DNA from 3 places in the Pseudomonas sp. FW305-96 genome. Region 3 is predicted to be linked to each of the others. Evidence: predicted binding sites of a transcription regulator. Region 3 holds the regulator's gene; each other region holds the start of a gene.
What was found. The regulator sigma-54, encoded in region 3, starts transcription at its own class of promoters, with help from an activator protein. The targets are predictions, from matches to a motif close to ANTGGCATNNANNTTGCTNT.
Positions count from the first base shown of each region.

Region 1: flgB (flagellar basal body rod protein FlgB) is a predicted target of sigma-54. The motif match lies at 2,933-2,952, and genes of this name have one in related genera.
Region 2: nirB (nitrite reductase large subunit NirB) is a predicted target of sigma-54. The motif match lies at 3,952-3,971, and genes of this name have one in related genera.

Region 1 covers NZ_JBYSYW010000020.1:57,285-63,342, forward strand. Annotated here, with positions in the region: gene flgA (flagellar basal body P-ring formation chaperone FlgA) at 1-172, opposite strand, end outside; gene AC3WL2_RS16200 (chemotaxis protein CheV) at 237-1,166, shown strand; gene cheR (protein-glutamate O-methyltransferase CheR) at 1,218-2,045, shown strand; gene AC3WL2_RS16210 (hypothetical protein) at 2,189-2,782, opposite strand; gene flgB (flagellar basal body rod protein FlgB) at 2,996-3,403, shown strand; gene flgC (flagellar basal body rod protein FlgC) at 3,406-3,849, shown strand; gene AC3WL2_RS16225 (flagellar hook assembly protein FlgD) at 3,865-4,569, shown strand; gene flgE (flagellar hook protein FlgE) at 4,600-5,973, shown strand; gene AC3WL2_RS16235 (hypothetical protein) at 6,046-6,058, shown strand, end outside.
Region 2 covers NZ_JBYSYW010000002.1:27,829-33,886, forward strand. Annotated here, with positions in the region: gene pcaQ (pca operon transcription factor PcaQ) at 1-276, opposite strand, end outside; gene AC3WL2_RS01505 (DcrB-related protein) at 408-833, shown strand; gene nirD (nitrite reductase small subunit NirD) at 901-1,269, opposite strand; gene nirB (nitrite reductase large subunit NirB) at 1,269-3,821, opposite strand; gene AC3WL2_RS01520 (bifunctional nitrate reductase/sulfite reductase flavoprotein subunit alpha) at 4,129-6,058, opposite strand, start outside.
Region 3 covers NZ_JBYSYW010000016.1:103,845-109,902, forward strand. Annotated here, with positions in the region: gene rapZ (RNase adapter RapZ) at 1-181, opposite strand, end outside; gene ptsN (PTS IIA-like nitrogen regulatory protein PtsN) at 184-648, opposite strand; gene hpf (ribosome hibernation-promoting factor, HPF/YfiA family) at 661-969, opposite strand; gene AC3WL2_RS14475 (RNA polymerase factor sigma-54) at 1,048-2,544, opposite strand; gene lptB (LPS export ABC transporter ATP-binding protein) at 2,719-3,444, opposite strand; gene lptA (lipopolysaccharide transport periplasmic protein LptA) at 3,445-3,969, opposite strand; gene lptC (LPS export ABC transporter periplasmic protein LptC) at 3,956-4,528, opposite strand; gene AC3WL2_RS14495 (KdsC family phosphatase) at 4,537-5,061, opposite strand; gene AC3WL2_RS14500 (KpsF/GutQ family sugar-phosphate isomerase) at 5,062-6,036, opposite strand.

The DNA of each region.
Region 1 (6,058 bases), on a different contig from region 3:
GATAATCTTCGACGGTGAATTCAAGAAAGCCTTGAGTGACACCGATAAGCTGTTCAGGCAAGGTAAAAGAGTCCGCCAGCGTACGCGCGCCGGGTGCTACCAGGCACAGCACAGCCAGGGGGCCGGTCAGCAGGCGCGTCAGTCGTCGGAAAAATGTCGTTTTCGTATGCATGACGCTCAAAAAAGCAAAGCCCGTGCCGACTTGCTGCACAGGGTAATCGTTGAAGGAGTCCGGCATGGCTGGAGTGATGGATTCGGTCAACCAGCGTACACAGCTGGTGGGGCAGAATCGCCTGGAGCTGCTGTTGTTTCGCCTCAATGGCGACCAGCTCTACGGCATCAATGTTTTCAAGGTCCGGGAAGTGCTGCAGTGCCCCGACCTGACGCTGCTGCCCAAATCCCATCCGGTGGTGCGCGGCGTGGCCAACATACGCGGGGCGACGATCCCGATCCTCGACCTGTCGATGGCGACCGGTCTGCCAGGGCTGAAGGAAGAAACACGCAAGAGTTTCGTCATCATCACCGAGTACAACACCAAGACCCAGGGCTTCCTGGTGCACTCGGTCGAGCGCATCGTCAACATGAACTGGGAAGAGATCCATCCGCCACCCAAGGGTACCGGGCGCGATCACTACCTGACTGCCGTGACGCGCGTCGACAACCGCATGGTCGAGATCATCGATGTGGAGAAGGTGCTGGCCGAGGTGGCGCCATCTTCCGAGTCGGTGTCGGAAGGTGTGATCGATGCCGAGGTACAGGACAAGGCGGTGATGCTGCGGGTATTGACCGTCGATGATTCGTCGGTGGCGCGCAAGCAGGTGAGTCGATGCCTGCAGACCGTGGGGGTCGAGGTGGTGGCGCTCAACGATGGTCGCCAGGCCCTGGATTACCTGCGCAAGCTGGTGGATGAGGGCAAGCGTCCGGAGGAGGAGTTCCTCATGATGATCTCGGATATTGAAATGCCGGAAATGGACGGCTATACCCTCACGGCGGAGATCCGCAGCGATCCGCGCATGCAAAAACTGCACATCTGCCTGCATACTTCGTTGTCCGGGGTATTCAACCAGGCGATGGTCAAGAAGGTCGGTGCCGATGACTTCCTGGCCAAGTTCAGGCCGGATGACCTCGCCCAGCGCGTGGTCGATCGGATCAAGGCGAGTCATTGAAACGGCCGGGGTTCGCCCCCGGCGCTAGCGATTTAAGAAGAGGCGGCAGCATTGTCTACGGGTAATTTGGATTTCGAACAGTTCCGGGTATTCCTGGAGAAAGCCTGTGGCATCCTGCTGGGCGAGAATAAGCAGTACCTGGTCTCCAGCCGTCTCAACAAGCTGATGGAGCAACAGGGCATCAAGTCGCTGGGCGAGCTGGTGCAGCGCATCCAGACCCAGCCACGCGGTGGCTTGCGCGAGCAGGTGGTCGATGCCATGACCACCAACGAGACGCTGTGGTTTCGCGATACCTACCCGTTCGAGGTGCTCAAGAACAAGGTGATTCCGGAATTCATCAAGAACAACCCGGGCCAGCGCCTGCGCATCTGGTCGGCGGCCTGTTCATCGGGGCAGGAGCCGTACTCGCTGTCGATGGCCATCGACGAGTTCGAGCGGACCAACCTGGGTCAGTTGAAAATGGGCGCGCAGATCGTCGCCACCGACCTGTCCGGTGCCATGCTCAACAACTGCAAGACCGGTGAGTACGACAGCCTGGCCATTGCCCGTGGCCTGTCGCAGGAGCGCCTGCAGCGCTATTTCGACACCAAGGGGCCGGGGCGCTGGGCGATCAAGCCGCCGATCCGCAGTCGCGTCGAGTTCCGTTCCTACAACCTGCTCGACAGCTATGCGCCGCTGGGCAAGTTCGACATCGTGTTCTGCCGCAACGTGCTGATCTACTTCTCGGCCCAGGTCAAGAAGGACATCCTCATGCGTATTCACGCCACGCTCAAGCCCGGGGGGTATCTGTTCCTCGGGGCGTCCGAGGCGCTCAACGGGCTGCCGGACCACTACCAGATGGTGCAGTGCAGCCCGGGGATCATCTACCAGGCCAAATGAGGCTCGACAAAAAGGCCGGTATCGCGAGATACCGGCCTTTTTTCGTGCGTTCTGGCCGAATTCGGCGATACCGCTGACCTTGAGCACAGCGGTGGACGGGTCGGTGCTGGCTGCCAGCCACATGCCCAGTGCCGAGTTGTCGGCTACCCGCAGGTTGCCGTCGAGGGTGGCGTGGAGGCTCTGCAGGCTGAATGTGGTCGGCGGCTCGCTGTGGTCGCCGACGTCGAGCCAGCGTTGTTCGCCAGGCGGATGCTGTTGCTGCCGCGCCCGCCATAGGCAACCCCGTAGGCGCTGTCACCTTCGACTTCGATGTTGGCCAGGCCAAGGAGGTCGCCTGGGATCATGCTGCCTTTGCGCATGATCAACTCGACAGGGCGATTGCTGCCGGTGGCATTGATGGCGACGTTGCCCCAGATCTCGCCGTTGTTGAAGATGTTCAGGTCGCCGTTGGCCTTCTGCCAGGGCGGCACGCCAGGGCCATCATGGGTGGTGTTGCCAATGCGGATGGCAGTGTCGGCCGCTACGATCCTGCCACTGTTGTCGATGTAGCGCCCCAGGCTGTCGAAGATGCTCGCGCCATCCAGCACGATGCCTTGCGCGCCTTGGTCGCCGGCGAAGATCTGTCCTTGGTTGTCGATGCCGGCCAGCACCGCCGGTCGGTTGCTGGCGTCCGTGGTGGCGTGGATGGCGATGGCGCGCGGGACGCGGATGCTACCCGATTGGTGGCCAATTGACATGTTTGTTATGACGTCAATTTTTTGGTTTGCCGCTTTTGCCGCCTGTCGATTGCCGCCTGGGTAGCTCAAGGCGGAAGTACATTGCCGCTTTTCTGGCATAAGGCGCGGCATGAAACAGGCGAAACCCCCATACTCATGGGGTTTAAGATGGTTGGCACAGGGCTTGCTAAAGCCATAGCAAACGAACTCTGGTCACCTTCAAAGGTCCCCGACATGAGCATCAGCTTCGACAAGGCGCTTGGCATTCACGAAAAGGCACTGGGCTTTCGCGCTCAGCGTGCCGAAGTGCTGGCCAACAACATCGCCAACGCCGACACGCCCAACTACAAGGCGCGTGACATGGACTTCTCGTCCGTGCTCGCTGCCGAGTCCGACAAGCAGCAGAAGGGACGCATCGCCCTGGAGCGTACCGACAGCCGTCATATCGAGGCCGAAGGCCTGGCCATGATGGACGATACGCTGAAGTACCGCACGCCGATGCAGCCGTCGATCGACCAGAACACCGTGGACGCGCACCTGGAACAATCGAACTACGCGGAAAACGCCGTTGGCTTCCAGGCCAGCTTCACCCTGCTCAACAGTAAATTCAAAGGGCTGGTATCGGCCCTGCGTGGAGAGTGACCATGTCTCTTGCCAGTGTCTTCAATATTGCCGGTAGCGGCATGAGCGCGCAGAACACGCGTCTGAACACCGTTGCGTCGAACATCGCCAACGCCGAGACCGTGTCGTCGAGCATCGACCAGACCTACCGTGCGCGCCACCCGGTATTCGCCACCACCTTCCAGCAGGCCCAGGCCGGCGCCGGCCAATCGCTGTTCGAAGATCAGGGCCAGGCCGGGCAGGGGGTCGAGGTCAAGGGCATCATCGAGGATCAGAGCAATCTCGAAGCCCGCTACGAGCCAAGCCACCCGGCGGCGAACAAGGATGGCTATGTCTACTACCCGAACGTCAACGTGGTTGAGGAGATGGCTGACATGATCTCTGCCAGCCGCGCGTTCCAGACCAACGCCGAACTGATGAACACCGCCAAGACCATGATGCAGAAAGTACTGACCCTGGGTCAGTGATAAGGAATCCGGACCATGGCAGTGACCAACACCAACAGTGGCGTGAACCTGAACGACGTACTCAACGCGTCCGGGGTCAGCACCGGTACCAAGAAAACCACCACCGAGCCCGTCGACAAGAACGCGCTGGGCAAGGATGCGTTCCTCAAGCTGCTGGTTACCCAGATGCAGCACCAGAACCCGCTGGATCCGCAGGATAACGGCGAATTCATTGCGCAGTTGGCCCAGTTCAGCAGCCTGGAAGGTATCCAGACCCTGAACGGCTCGGTCAACAATATCATTGGCGGCATAGCGTCGAGTCAGGCGCTGCAGGCCACCACGCTGGTGGGGCGCTCGGTGATCCTGGACACCGACAAGGCGATGGTCGACACCACCGCCAGCTTCACCGGTCAAGTTGTCGTGCCGCAGAACATCACCGACGGCAAGGTCGAGATCAAGGACAAGGACGGCAAGGTGGTCAAGACCATCAGCCTGGGCGAACAGGCCAAAGGCACCGCCGACTTCATCTGGGACGGCACCAACGAGAAGGGTGAGAAGGTCGACCCTGGCCAGTACACCTTCACCGCCACCACGACGGTCGATGGCAAGGCGCAGACCATGTACACCCTGCTGCCGGCCAAGATCACCAGCGTCAGCTTCCAGGGCGGTAGCGAGATGATGCTCACCGTGGCAGGCGGCCAGAAGATCGGCGTCTCGAAAGTACAATCTATTGGAATCTAAGGCCGCTAGATCGGCAGAAGGAGTGAATGCATGTCTTTCAATATCGGCCTTAGCGGTCTTTACGCAGCCAACAAGCAACTGGACGTTACCGGCAACAACATTGCCAACGTCAACACCGTCGGCTTCAAGTCGTCGCGTGCCGAGTTCGCCGACGTTTATGCAGGCTCCAACCGCCTGGGCGTGGGCAAGAACCAGATCGGCAACGGCGTGCGCCTGGCCTCGGTTTCCCAGCAGTTCGGCCAGGGTGATGTCAACAACACCGGCAACGTGCTGGACATGGGTATCCAGGGGCAGGGTTACTTCGTGCTGTCCGACAACGGCTCAATGACCTACACCCGGGCAGGTGCGTTCCAGACCAACAAGGATGGCTATGTGGTCACCTCCGATGGCCTGAACCTGCGCGGTTACAGCACCGATGAGAACGGCAAGATCGTCAAGGGTGTGCTGACCGACCTGCGGATCGACACTTCGGCGCTGGCGCCGAAGGCCACCACGCTGATCGAGCAGGGCATCAACCTGAACTCCTCGGCCCCCGATATTCCGCTGGAAATCGATGATGGTTCCGGCACGATGATCCCGAACAAGCCGTTCAACCCGACCGATCAGAGCACCTACACCAAATCGTTCCCTACCAAGGTCTATGACAGCCAGGGTAACGAGCACGTCATGGAGCAGTTCTACCGCAAGACAGGTCAGAACGAATGGACCATGTACACCCTGGTCCAGGGCCGCAACCCGCTCGATCCGTCCAGCACCCAGCCGTTGACCGCCACCATGTCGTTCAACCCCGATGGTTCGGTGAAGTCCATGGCGGCCCAGAACGATGGGAGCACGCCTCCAGTACCTGGCGTGCCGGCGGGCGACTGGAGCGTGGTCAACAACACCTTCACCCTGAAGAACTGGATTCCTGCCGCCAAGGATGCGGCGGGCAACTGGGCGCCCAATGGCTCCCAGGGTAATGCTGACGGCATGCAGCTTTCGATGAAGAGCACCACGTCCTACAACACTGAAACTGCTCGTATGTCGCAGTCCCAGGACGGCTACGCCACCGGTATCCTGTCGAGCCTGTCGATTGACTCCTCCGGCGTGATGTTTGCCAGCTTCAGTAACCAGCAGTCCCGCGCCATCGGCCAGGTGGCAATCGCCAGCTTCGCCAACGAGCAGGGCCTGCAGCAGACGGGCGGCACCCGCTGGAAGGAAACCTTCTCCTCGGGCATTCCGGGTATCGACGCGCCGAAAACCGGTACGCTGGGCGAGATCGAGTCCAACTCGCTGGAAGCCTCCAACGTCAACCTGACCCAGGAGCTGGTCGAGCTGATCAAGGCCCAGAGCTACTACCAGGCCAACGCCAAGACCATCTCCACCGAAAGCACCATCATGCAGACCATCATCCAGATGACCTGATGGCCGCTGGCTGATCGCTTGTCAACGAACCCCTTTGCAAGAAGGGGTTCGTCGTTTTCACGGAGAGTACCCATGAAAAAACTGC
Region 2 (6,058 bases), on a different contig from region 3:
CGCTTCCCCTCGCACGCTGCCGACCCCGTCACGCAGCGCTTGCACGCTGGGGCCGGCATAGCGCATGAAGCGGGTACCGGCCGGGGTCAGGGCGACGCCCTGGTGGCTGCGCTCGAACAGGCGAGCTTCCAGCAGATCCTCCAGCTCCTTGAGGGTCTTGGAGATCGCAGGCTGGCTGATCGCCAGCACGTCGGCGGCCCTGGCCAGGCTGCCCTGTCGGGCAATCTCCAGGAAGCACAGCAGATGGCGGAACTTGATGCGGGTATCGAGGTTCATGCCGGGCAGTGTATCCGTGCGGGCCAGACCTGCAACGTCCGGGTGATCTTCGTCGGCGGACGGCGGTTCCTCCCTTGCAGGCAAAGCCCCGAACCTTTAGCGTGTGCCGCTTCGATGCATGGAGCTGCGCAATGGCCGCCTACCTGACCCAGGACCTGGTCCTTGAACTGGGCGATGAAACGCCCGAAGACACCACCATGAACATGCTGACCTTCCGTCAGCGTGGCACCACCCTGGTGATCGCCCGCAGTCCGCTGGCTGCCGGGCAGACGCTGGAGGCGCTTTACCAGCAGCAACTGGCGCAGTTGCGTGAACGCCTTGGGGCGGTCATCAGCGACCCACTGCCGGTCAGCGCCGGCGTCGATCGTGCCATTCACGGCTTGGAAGTCAGCCTGCAGTTCAAGCGCGGCGAAGTGGTCTCGTATCAACGTCAGTTGGCCTACACGCCAAGCGGGCAGGCCCGTTTCGTGGCGGTCAGCTATAGCAAGGAAACACCGCTGGAAGCGGTCGATCTTGCCCATTGGGAAGCCATCAAGGCAGGCTTGCGGCTGAACTGACCCGGGCGGATTCGAGGCTGTACCTTGATCTCACTGACGTCGGGTGATCGAGCTGTACCTGGCCGTGTCATATGAGCCTCAGCCCCAATTCGACCGTCACCCCACGGATACGCACCGGCCACACTGGCAAGTGCTGTGTCGGATCCTCCAGGCACGCGCCGTCCTGCAGGCAGAAATGCTGCTTGTAGAGCGGTGCCACCACCACCACCGTTGCTCCCAGGCTGGCCAGCAGTCCACGGCCGATGGTGTTCGCGCCTGAGCGTGGGTCGCGGTTGCCGACGGCATACAGCTCCCGCCCTTGTCCCGGCACGTAGAACAACGCCACCTGCTCGCCCTCGTGCCACACCACCACCCCGGAGTCGGCGACCAGGTCGCTGGCCTGGCACACCGCCTGCCAGCGGGTTTCACTTGCTACAGCCGTGTTGGACAGGTTCATCACATTGCCTCCTCATGGGTGGGAATCAACTGCAGGGGCGCCGCCGGCCGGCGTTGGCCACGCTCGCGCACGAAGTGCACATCGGGATCGCCGCGTTGGTCATTGACGAAGGTGCGGAAGCGCTTGAGCTTTTCCGGATCGCCCAAGGCGTTGGCCCATTCGCATTCGTAACGGTCGACCACCTGCTGCATCTGCGTCTCGAGTTCGCGGGCCAGGCCCAGGCTGTCGTCGATTACCACCTGTTTGAGGTAGTCGAGCCCGCCCTCGAGGCCCTCGCGCCACACCGAGGTGCGCTGCAGTTTGTCGGCGGTGCGGATGTAGAACATCAGCACGCGGTCGATCAGGCGCACCAAGGTCTCGTCGTCCAGGTCGGTGGCGAACAGTTCGGCGTGGCGTGGGCGCATGCCGCCATTGCCGCACACGTAGAGATTCCAGCCCTTGTCGGTGGCGATCACGCCAATGTCCTTGCTTTGCGCCTCGGCGCATTCGCGGGTGCAGCCAGACACCGCGAACTTGAGCTTGTGCGGCGCGCGCAGGCCCTTGTAGCGGTCCTCCAGGCGCAGCGCCATGGCCACGCTGTCCTGCACGCCATAGCGGCACCAGGTGCTGCCGACGCAGGATTTCACCGTGCGCGTCGACTTGCCGTAGGCGTGCCCGGTCTCGAAGCCGGCGGCGATCAGCTCGCCCCAGATCAGCGGCAGTTCGTGCAACTGGGCACCGAACAGGTCGATGCGCTGGCCGCCGGTGATCTTGGTATAGAGGTCGTACTTCTTTGCCACCTGGCCGATCACGATCAGTTTTTCCGGGGTGATCTCGCCGCCGGGGATGCGCGGCACCACCGAGTAGGTGCCGTTCTTCTGCATGTTGGCCATGAAGGTGTCGTTGGTGTCCTGCAGCGGTACCAGCGCCGGGTCCATGATCGGCTGGTTCCAGCACGAGGCGAGGATGTTGCCCACCGCCGGCTTGCAGATGGCGCAACCCACCTGGCCTTTGCCATGGCGTTCGAGCAGCTCGTTGAAGGTGCGGATGCCTTCTACCCGCACCAGCCCGTAGAGCTCCTGGCGGGTGTAGGCGAAGTGTTCGCACAGGCTCTTGTCGACGGTCACGCCGCGGGCGCTCAGTTCGTGCTCGAACACGTGCTTGAGCAGCGCCGCGCAACCGCCGCAACCGCTGGCGGCCTTGGTGCATGCCTTGACGGCGGCGAGGTCGCCGCAGCCACTGTCGATGGCGGCGCACACCGCGCTCTTGCTGACGTTGTGACACGAGCAGATGGTCGCGCTGTCGGGCAAGGCATCGGCGCCCAGCGCCGGCGCGCCGCAGCCCTGGGGCAGAATCAGCGCGGCCGGGTCGGCCGGTAGCTTGATGCCGTTCTGGGCGTATTGCAGCAGGGTGTCGTAGTAGCTGTTGTCGCCGACCAGCACCGCGCCAAGCACACGCTTGCCGCTGGCATCGACCACCAGGCGCCGGTAGGAGGCCGTGGCTTCGTCGATGAAGCGATAGCTGCGCGCCCCCGGCGTGACGCCCTGGGCATCGCCGATGGAGCCAACATCCACACCCAGCAGCTTGAGCTTGGTCGACATGTCGGCGCCGCTGAACTCGCTTGCCGACTCGCCCATCAACAGGGCTGCCAGGTTACGTGCCATGGCGTATCCCGGGGCGACCAGGCCGAACGCGCTGCCGTTCCACGAAGCGCATTCGCCGATGGCGAAGATGCGCGGGTCGCTGGAGCGGCACTGACCGTCGATCACCACGCCGCCGCGGGGGGCGATTGTAAGGCCGCAGGTTCGGCCCAGGGCATCCTGCGGGCGGATGCCGGCGGAGAACACGATCAGGTCGGTTTCCAGGTGTTCGCCGCCGTCGAAATTCATGCGGTAGCGGTAGTGTTCGCCTGTGCTGATCGACTGAGTGGCGCGGGCCAGGTGCACGCCTACGCCCAGCGCCTCGATGCGCGCCTTGAGCGCCGCGCCGCCCTCGCTATCCAACTGGACTGGCATCAGCCGCGGCGCGAACTCCACCACATGCGCTTGCAGGCCTAGCGACTTGAGGGCGTTGGCGGCCTCGAGGCCGAGCAGGCCGCCGCCGACCACCACGCCGCGGCGGGCGCTGCCGGCGGCGGCGCGGATCGCATCGAGGTCTTCGAGGGTGCGATAGACCAGGCGCGCATTGCCGCTGGACCCTTCGATGGGCGGCACGAACGGATAGGAGCCGGTGGCCAGGATCAACTGTTCGTAGCCGAGGCGGCCTTCGGCGGTGATCACTTCCTGGCGTTCGCGATCAATATCCACTACCGCCTCGCCCAGGTGCAGGTGCACGCCGTTGCTCGCATAGTAGTCGCGGTCGCACAGGGCCAGGGTTTCGGCGCAACTGCCGGTGAAGTATTCCGAGAGGTGCACCCTGTCGTAGGCGCGCTGGCGCTCCTCGGCGAACACGTGCAGCTCGAAGCGCGCGCTGGCGCCGCGTTCGATCAGTTGCTCGACGCAGTGATGGCCGACCATGCCGTTGCCGACGATGACCAGTCGCGCTCGTTGTGCTTCGTTCGCTGTTGCCTGCATAGCCGATCCTCGATCACGGAAAAACGAAAAAGGCGCCTGGAGCCGAAGCTCCAGGCGCCTTTGCCTGTACTCATCAGTGTCAGGCCCCTGGACGATCGCCGTTGATCGAGGGGCTGTTGTACTTCGTTGAAAAGCAGGGAGTGTGCCAAGCGGCCACTCATCGGTAGCCTTCACGGGACTCACCGCCGGAAAGCCGGCTCCCACCGGGCTGCGGGCCCGTATGCGGCGTATCCTTGTGGGAGCCGGCTTGCCGGCGATGAGGCCGTTCGGGGCACAACAAAGGTGCAAGCCTCACCAGCGTGGTGCATCAATACACATCCCGCAGGTAGCGCTTGTCCCGCCCCAACCCCTCGACATACGCCGCAGCTGTGGTCTCGTCCAGGCCGCCGTGCTCCGCCACGAGCTGGCGCAAGGCCGTGTCCACATCCCGGGCCATATGCCGGGCATCGCCACACACATACACATGGGCACCCGCCTGCAGCCATTGCCACAGCTCGGCGCCGTGTTCCAGCAGGCGATGCTGCACATAGACTTTTTCCACCTGGTCACGGGAGAACGCCGTGCTCAGGCGCACATGCCCGCAGGCCTCCCAGGCCTGCAATTGTTCGCGGTAGTAGAAATCGCAGGCGGCATGCTGTTCGCCGAAGAACAGCCAGTTGCGCCCTGGGGCCCCACGTAGTTCGCGCTCTTCGAGGAAGGCGCGGAAGGGGGCGATACCGGTACCGGGGCCGATCATGACGATAGGCACCCCGTCGTCCTCGGGCAGGTGGAAATGTTTCGATGGCTGCGCAAATACCCCCACCTCCAGCGCCGCTGCCCGGTCCGCGAGGAAGCTCGAACAGACGCCCTTGCGCTCGCCATGGCGCACGATGGAGACGGTCAGGTGTACCTGGCCGGGATGAGCCCGGGGGCTGGAGCTGATCGAGTACAGGCGCGGCTGCAAGGGTTTCAGCAGCGACAACCAGTTGCCCAGCGGCATGGCCTGGGGGTACTCGCGCAGCACGTCGGCCAACTGGCGGCCCCACAGCCATTCCTTGAGTTCGTCCTTGCATGCTGGCAGCAGCAGGCGTTGCAAGCCGCTGGCGTGCTGGCTGAAGACTTCGAGTTGCTGGCGGCTGACCTGGGTGATGTCCAGGTGCCGCTCAAGCGCGGTTCGCAGGGGCATTGGGGCATGGCCCTCGAGTTCGATCTCGGCCTGGCCGTCCAGCTGCATCAGCATCAGCAGCTCGTCGACCAGGCCCGGGCAATTGCGCGGCCATACGCCCAGGGCATCGCCGGGTTGATAGCGCAGGTCGCTGCCGGACAGGTCGAAGACCAGTTGGCGAGTCTCCTTGGTTGAATCCGGGCCGCTGAGGAGGCGGTTCTCCCGCAAGGTGGCAGGCCAGGGCTGGTGTTTGCCGCGGGCGGTGGCCGACGCGGTGGTGGTAGCCGTCGGGGTACTGCCAAGCTTGGGCAGCAGGGCATCGAGCCAGGCGCCGAAGGCCGCTTCGCAATCCGGCTCGCAGTCGACCCGGGCCAGCAGACGCCGGGCCCCCAGCTCGGCCAGGCGTTGGTCGAGCTTGCGACCGAAGCCGCAGAACTGGTCGTAGCTCGAATCCCCCAGGGCCAGCACGGCGTAGGGCAGCGTGGCACAGCTGGCGCCTTCTTCGTCCTGCAGGGCTCGCCAGAACGTGGCGCCGCTGTCCGGCGCATCGCCGTCGCCGAAGGTGCTGGCGATCAGCAGCAGGCTGGCGGCGCCTCGCAGTTGGGATGGGCGCACCTCCTCCATGCAACTGAGCGCGACCACCAGCCCCGCGTCGCGCAGGTGCTGGGCGCAGCGTTCGGCGAGGTGCTCGCCATTGCCGGTCTGCGAGGCCCACAGCACGTGGTGACGAGGGCTTTCGAGCGCTGCTTGCGACGCCGGCGCGGGCCGGGCGAACAGGCCGGCCAGCAGGCCGTTGACGAACAGGCGTCGCTCCGGCGCCAGGGGCGCATCGGGCGGCAGGCAAGGCACGTTTTCGGTGCGGGCCTGGCTCAGGCCGAGCAGGAAACCTTGCAGGTAATGGCGTTCTTGCTCGGCCAGGATCGGAGCCGGCAATGTCTCTAGGCCGAGCAGGCGGGACAGGGTGGCGGTGGGCATGGCGATGGGGGCCGGGGGAAGCGTCAGTTCAAGGGTGTCGATGCGCTCGCCGGCGACCCGTTCCAGGGCCACGGCACAGTGCTTGAGGGCCGGCTGCAGCGAAGTCGGGTCCACCGCG
Region 3 (6,058 bases):
CATCGATCGAGACCGCAACCTTGGGTTGCAACAGCTCTGTGTTGATCAGGGCGTTTTCAGCCAGCTGCGGCAACAGCCCGGCAGGCAGGTTGTCGATGCAGTAATAGCCGTTGTCTTCCAGCACGTCGAGGGCGGTGCTCTTACCGGAGCCGGAGCGACCGCTGACGATGATCAGGCGCATGTTCAGTGCTCGTTTTGTACGTCCAGGACGACCTGGTAGAGGGTCTCGCTGCTATCGGCGGCACGCAGGCTATCGCGGACCTCCTTGCGATCAAGCATGCTGGCGATCTGGCGCAGCAGTTCAAGGTGCGCGTCGGTGGCGGCTTCCGGGACCAGCAGGACAAACAGCAGGTCGACCGGGGCGCCATCGATGGCATCGTAATCAATGGGGGCGTCCAGGTGCAGCAGGGCGCTGACAGGCGCGCTGCAACCTGCCAGGCGGCAATGGGGTATGGCGATGCCATTGCCAAAACCGGTGGAGCCCAGTTTTTCGCGAGCCCACAGGCTGTCGAAGACGTCTTGCATCTCCAGCTCAGGTACTTGCTCGGCGATCAGGTTGGCGACCTTTTCCAGGGCGCGCTTCTTACTGCCGCCCGGCACGTTCACGAGGGAACGGCCGGGGGTCAGGATGGTTTCAAGTCGGATCATGGATGAGGGGGATCAGCGGGCGGCTGCGCCTTGCAGCAGGCTTTGCTGTTTTTCCTTGTGTTTTTTCAGTTGGCGGTCGAGCTTGTCGGCCAGGGCATCGATCGCTGCATACATGTCTTGGTGTTCGGCGTTTGCAACCACCTCACCGCCGGGAATCTGGAGCGTGGCTTCGATCTTCTGCTGAAGCTTCTCGACTTTCATGATCACCGTCACGTTGGTGATCTTGTCGAAATGACCCTCCACCCGGGCGAGCTTCTCGAGCACGTAATCGCGCAGTGGTTGGGTGACTTCTACATGCTGTCCACTGATGTTGACTTGCATACAGCTTCTCCTTTGTTGCCCGTGCATAAAGAGGCAGGTGTTGCACCTGCCACTGAAACGCTGTGGCACATCCGGGGGCTACATCAGCCGCTTGCGCTCGCTCGAAGGGGCGATCCCCAACGACTCGCGATACTTGGCGACGGTGCGACGGGCTACCTGGATGCCTTGTGCCTCCAGTAAACCAGCGATCTTGCTGTCACTCAATGGCTTTTTCTGATTTTCCGCAGCCACCAGTTTCTTGATGATCGCGCGGATTGCCGTGGACGAGCATTCGCCGCCTTCGGCGGTGCTCACGTGGCTCGAGAAAAAGTATTTCAGTTCGTAGATGCCGCGCGGGGTGTGCATGTATTTCTGCGTGGTCACCCGGGAAATGGTCGATTCGTGCATGCCCACCGCCTCGGCGATGTCATGCAGGACCAGCGGCTTCATGGCCTCGTCGCCATGGTCGAGGAAGCCACGCTGGTGCTCGACGATCTGCGTCGCCACTTTCATCAGCGTCTCGTTGCGGCTCTGCAGGCTCTTGATGAACCAGCGCGCCTCCTGCAACTGGTTGCGCATGAAGGTATTGTCGGCGCTGGTGTCGGCGCGACGGACGAAGCCGGCGTACTGCGGATTGACGCGCAGCTTCGGCACCGCCTCCTGGTTGAGCTCGACCAGCCAGCGTTCGCTGTCCTTGCGCACGATGACGTCGGGCACGACGTACTCGGGTTCACTGGACTCGATCTGCGAGCCCGGGCGCGGGTTGAGGCTCTGTACCAGTTCGATGATCTGGCGCAGTTCGTCTTCCTTGAGCTTCATCCGGCGCATCAGCTGGCTGTAGTCGCGGCTGCCGAGCAGGTCGATGAAGTCGGTGACCAGGCGCTGTGCCTCGCTCATCCAGGGTGTCGAGGCCGGCAGCTGGCGCAGTTGCAGCAGCAGGCATTCGCCGAGGGTGCGGGCGCCAATGCCGGCCGGCTCGAACTGCTGGATGCGGTGCAGCACCGCCTCGACCTCGTCCAGCTCGATGTCCAGCTCCGGGTCGAAACCGGCGCAGATTTCTTCGAGGGTGTCTTCCAGGTAGCCCTGGGCGTTGATGCTGTCGATCAGGGTGACGGCGATCAGCCGGTCGGTGTCGGACATCGGCGCCAGGTTGAGCTGCCACAGCAGGTGGCTTTGCAGGCTCTCGCCCACCGACGTACGGGTGGTGAAGTCCCATTCGTCGTCATCGTTGCTCGGCAGGCTGCTGGCGCTGGTCTGGTAGATGTCTTCCCAGGCAGTGTCGACCGGCAATTCGTTGGGGATCCGCTCGGCCCATTCGCCGTCCTCCAGGTTTTCCGTGGTACTGCTGGAGGTTTCCTGGAAACTGTTGTCCTGGGCTTCGGCGGTCGGCTTGTTCTCGGCGTTGTCCGCCATGGGGTCGCTGTTGTCGAAGTCCTCGCCGTCTTCCTGACGTTCGAGCATCGGGTTGGACTCCAGCGCTTCCTGGATTTCCTGCTGGAGGTCCAGGGTGGAGAGCTGAAGCAGGCGGATGGCCTGTTGCAACTGAGGTGTCATCGTCAGTTGCTGGCCCATTTTTAGGACGAGCGATGGTTTCATGGCTGGGGCTTAATACCTTGTTGCCGGCGCGCATGCGCCATCCACTACACGTAGGGCGCTTGGGCGCCGACTTTAAGCAAGTTATATGCCTGAAATTGCAGCGTTTGCCTAGAGCACTGTAACAACTTAAGCCCCGATCAGGCGCATTCGCCAGTGCTCCGGGCAGGCCTGTGGTCAGAGTCGGAACTCGTGCCCCAGGTAAACTTCCTTGACCAACTGGTTGGCCAGGATGGTCTCGGCATCGCCTTCGGCGATCAGTTGGCCATCGTTGACGATGTAGGCCGTCTCGCAGATGTCCAGTGTCTCGCGAACGTTGTGGTCGGTGATCAGTACGCCGATGCCCTTGTTCTTGAGGTGGTGGATGATCTGCTTGATGTCGCCGACGGAAATCGGGTCGACACCGGCGAACGGTTCGTCCAGCAGGATGAACTTGGGTGCGGTGGCCAGGGCGCGGGCGATCTCGACCCGGCGACGTTCGCCGCCGGACAGGCTCATGCCCAGATTGTCGCGGATATGGCTGATGTGGAACTCCTGCAGCAGGCTTTCCAGCTCCTTGCGGCGGCCTTCGCGATCGAGGTCCTTGCGGGTCTCGAGGATGGCCATGATGTTGTCGGCCACCGACAGTTTACGGAAGATCGACGCTTCCTGCGGCAGGTAGCCGATACCGGCCTGGGCGCGCCCGTGCATCGGCTGGTGGCTGACATCGAGGCTGTCGATCAGCACACGGCCCTGGTCGGCCTGGACCAGGCCGACGATCATGTAGAAACAGGTGGTCTTGCCGGCGCCGTTGGGGCCGAGCAGGCCGACGATCTGGCCGCTGTCGATGGACAGGCTGACGTCGCGCACGACTTGCCTGCCCTTGTAGCTCTTGGCCAGGTGCTGGGCTTTGAGGGTTGCCATTTACTCGGCCTTTTTCTTCGGTTGAATGACCATGTCGATACGCTGACGCGGTGCAGTCACGTTGCCACCGCGTCCGGCGGTAGCCACCTGGGTCTTGGTGTTGTAGACGATCTTCTCGCCTTCGGTGGTGTTGCCTTCGTTCTCGACCTTGGCGCGGTCGGTGAGGATCACCACGTCTTTCTGCGCCTGGTACTGGATGGTCACGGCCCAGCCTTTCATCTTGTCGGGCTTGGCGGCGCTCTGCTGCTGCTCGAAGTAGGCCAGGTTGCCCACCGAGGTGACCACGTCGATATCGCCGTTGGCGGCGCGGGTCATGGTCACGGTGTTGCCTTTGATCATCATCGAGCCCTGGGTGATGATCACGTCGCCGGTGTAGGTGGCCACGCCCTGCTTGTCGTCCAGGTGGGCGTTGTCCGCCTGGATGCGGATCGGCTGGTCACGGTCGTTCGGCAGGGCGAAGGCGCTCGCGCTTCCCAGTGCTACGCCCAGGCTGAGCAGAAGGGGGATGGTTTTAACGAGCCTCATACTGTCCTCTTACGTTAGAGAGCAGGTCCATCCTGCCTTCTTTCAAATACGCTTTCATTCCTTTGCCCGTAGTCGTGCCACCGGCGCCGTCGATTCTAACGGCTTGCTCGGTCTGCGCATATTGCTTCTGCGGGAACACGGTCATGCGTGTGCTGGTGATGATGGTTTCGCGTTGCTTCTCGTCGGTGCGCGCCACGCGCACATCGTCGATCAGCTCCACCTCGGTGCCGTCCGGGTTGACCTCGGCGCGCTTGCTCTGCACATGCCAGGGGTACTCGGTGCCACGGTACATATGCAGGTCGGGGGTGGTCACCAGGGTGACCTCGCTGGCCTTGAGGTGCTCGACCTTGGCGGCGGTCATCTCGTACTGCAGCTTGCCGTCGGGCAGGAACTGCAGGCTGTGGGCGTTGATCGCGTAGTAGTCGATGGCGCTCTGGTCGACCTGGGCCTGGGGCTGTTCGAGGAAGCTTTCCGGGCTGATGTTCCAATAGCCTACCGCAACCAGCACGGCGGCGATCCCGCCTAGCAGCGCGACATTTCTGATCTTCTTGCTGAGCATGGGCAGCCTTAGAGGTAATGGGCGTTGGCAGCGTCCAGGGTGCCCTGGGCCTGCATGATCAGTTCACAGAACTCGCGGGCGGCGCCTTCGCCGCCGCGGGCCTGGGTAACGCCGTGGGCATGCTGGCGAACGAAGGCCGCGGCATTCTGCACCGCCATGCCCAGGCCGACGCGGCGGATCACCGGCAAGTCGGGCAGATCGTCGCCGAGGTAGGCGACCTGTTCATAGCTTAGATTGAGTTCGGCGAGCAGGCCGTCCAGCACCACCAGTTTGTCCTCGCGGCCCTGGAACAGGTGCGGGATACCAAGGTTCTTCGCCCGGCGCTCGACCACAGGGGTCTTGCGCCCGCTGATGATCGCGGTGGTCACGCCCGAGGCCATGAGCATCTTGATGCCGTGGCCGTCGAGGGTGTTGAAGGTCTTGAACTCGCTGCCGTCCTCGAGGAAGTACAGGCGGCCATCGGTGAGCACGCCGTCAACGTCGAACACCGCCAGCTTGATAGTCTTGGCGCGTTGCATCAGGTCCTGGGTCATTTACATCACTCCGGCGCGCAGCAGGTCGTGCATGTTCAGGGCGCCGGTCGGGCGGTCGTCCTGATCGACAACCACCAGCGCGCTGATCTTGTGGTCTTCCATGATCTTCAGTGCCTCGGCGGCGAGCATCTCGGCGCGGGCGGTCTTGCCGTGCACGGTCATGACTTCGTCGATGAGCGTCTTGTGCACGTCGATGTTGCGGTCCAGGCTGCGGCGCAGGTCACCGTCGGTGAAGACGCCGGCCAGCTTGCCGTCGTTACCCAGCACCACGGTCATGCCCAAACCTTTGCGAGACATTTCAAGCAGCGCGTCCTTGAGCAGGGTGCCGTTCTTTACCACGGGCAGCTCTTCGCCGGCATGCATGACGTTCTCGACCTTCAGCAGCAGGCGACGGCCCAGCGCGCCGCCCGGGTGGGAGAAGGCAAAGTCTTCGGCGGTGAAGCCGCGAGCCTCCAGCAGGGCGATGGCCAAGGCGTCGCCCAGCGCCAGCGCCGCAGTGGTGGAGGAGGTCGGCGCAAGGTTGAGCGGGCAGGCTTCCTGGGCGACGCTGGCGTCGAGGTTGACCTCGGCGGCCTGGGCCAGGGGCGAGTCCGGTTTGCCGGTGAGGCTGATCATCTGGATGCCCAGGCGCTTGATCAAGGGCAGCAGGGTGATGATCTCGGCGGTGCTGCCGGAGTTGGACAGGGCAAGAATGACATCGTCACGGGTGATCATGCCCATGTCGCCATGGCTGGCCTCGGCCGGGTGCACGAAGAACGCCGGGGTGCCGGTGCTGGCCAGGGTGGCGGCGATCTTGTTGCCGATGTGCCCCGACTTGCCCATGCCTACCACCACGACCCGCCCCTTGCTGGCCAGGATCAGTTCGCAGGCCTTGACGAAGTCCCCGTCGATGCGGGCCAGCAGGGCCTCCACGGCCTCGAGTTCGAGGCGCAGGGTGCGCTGGGCGGATTGGATCAGCTCGCTGGATTGGGTCATGTCGGAACGCAATGCCTGATGA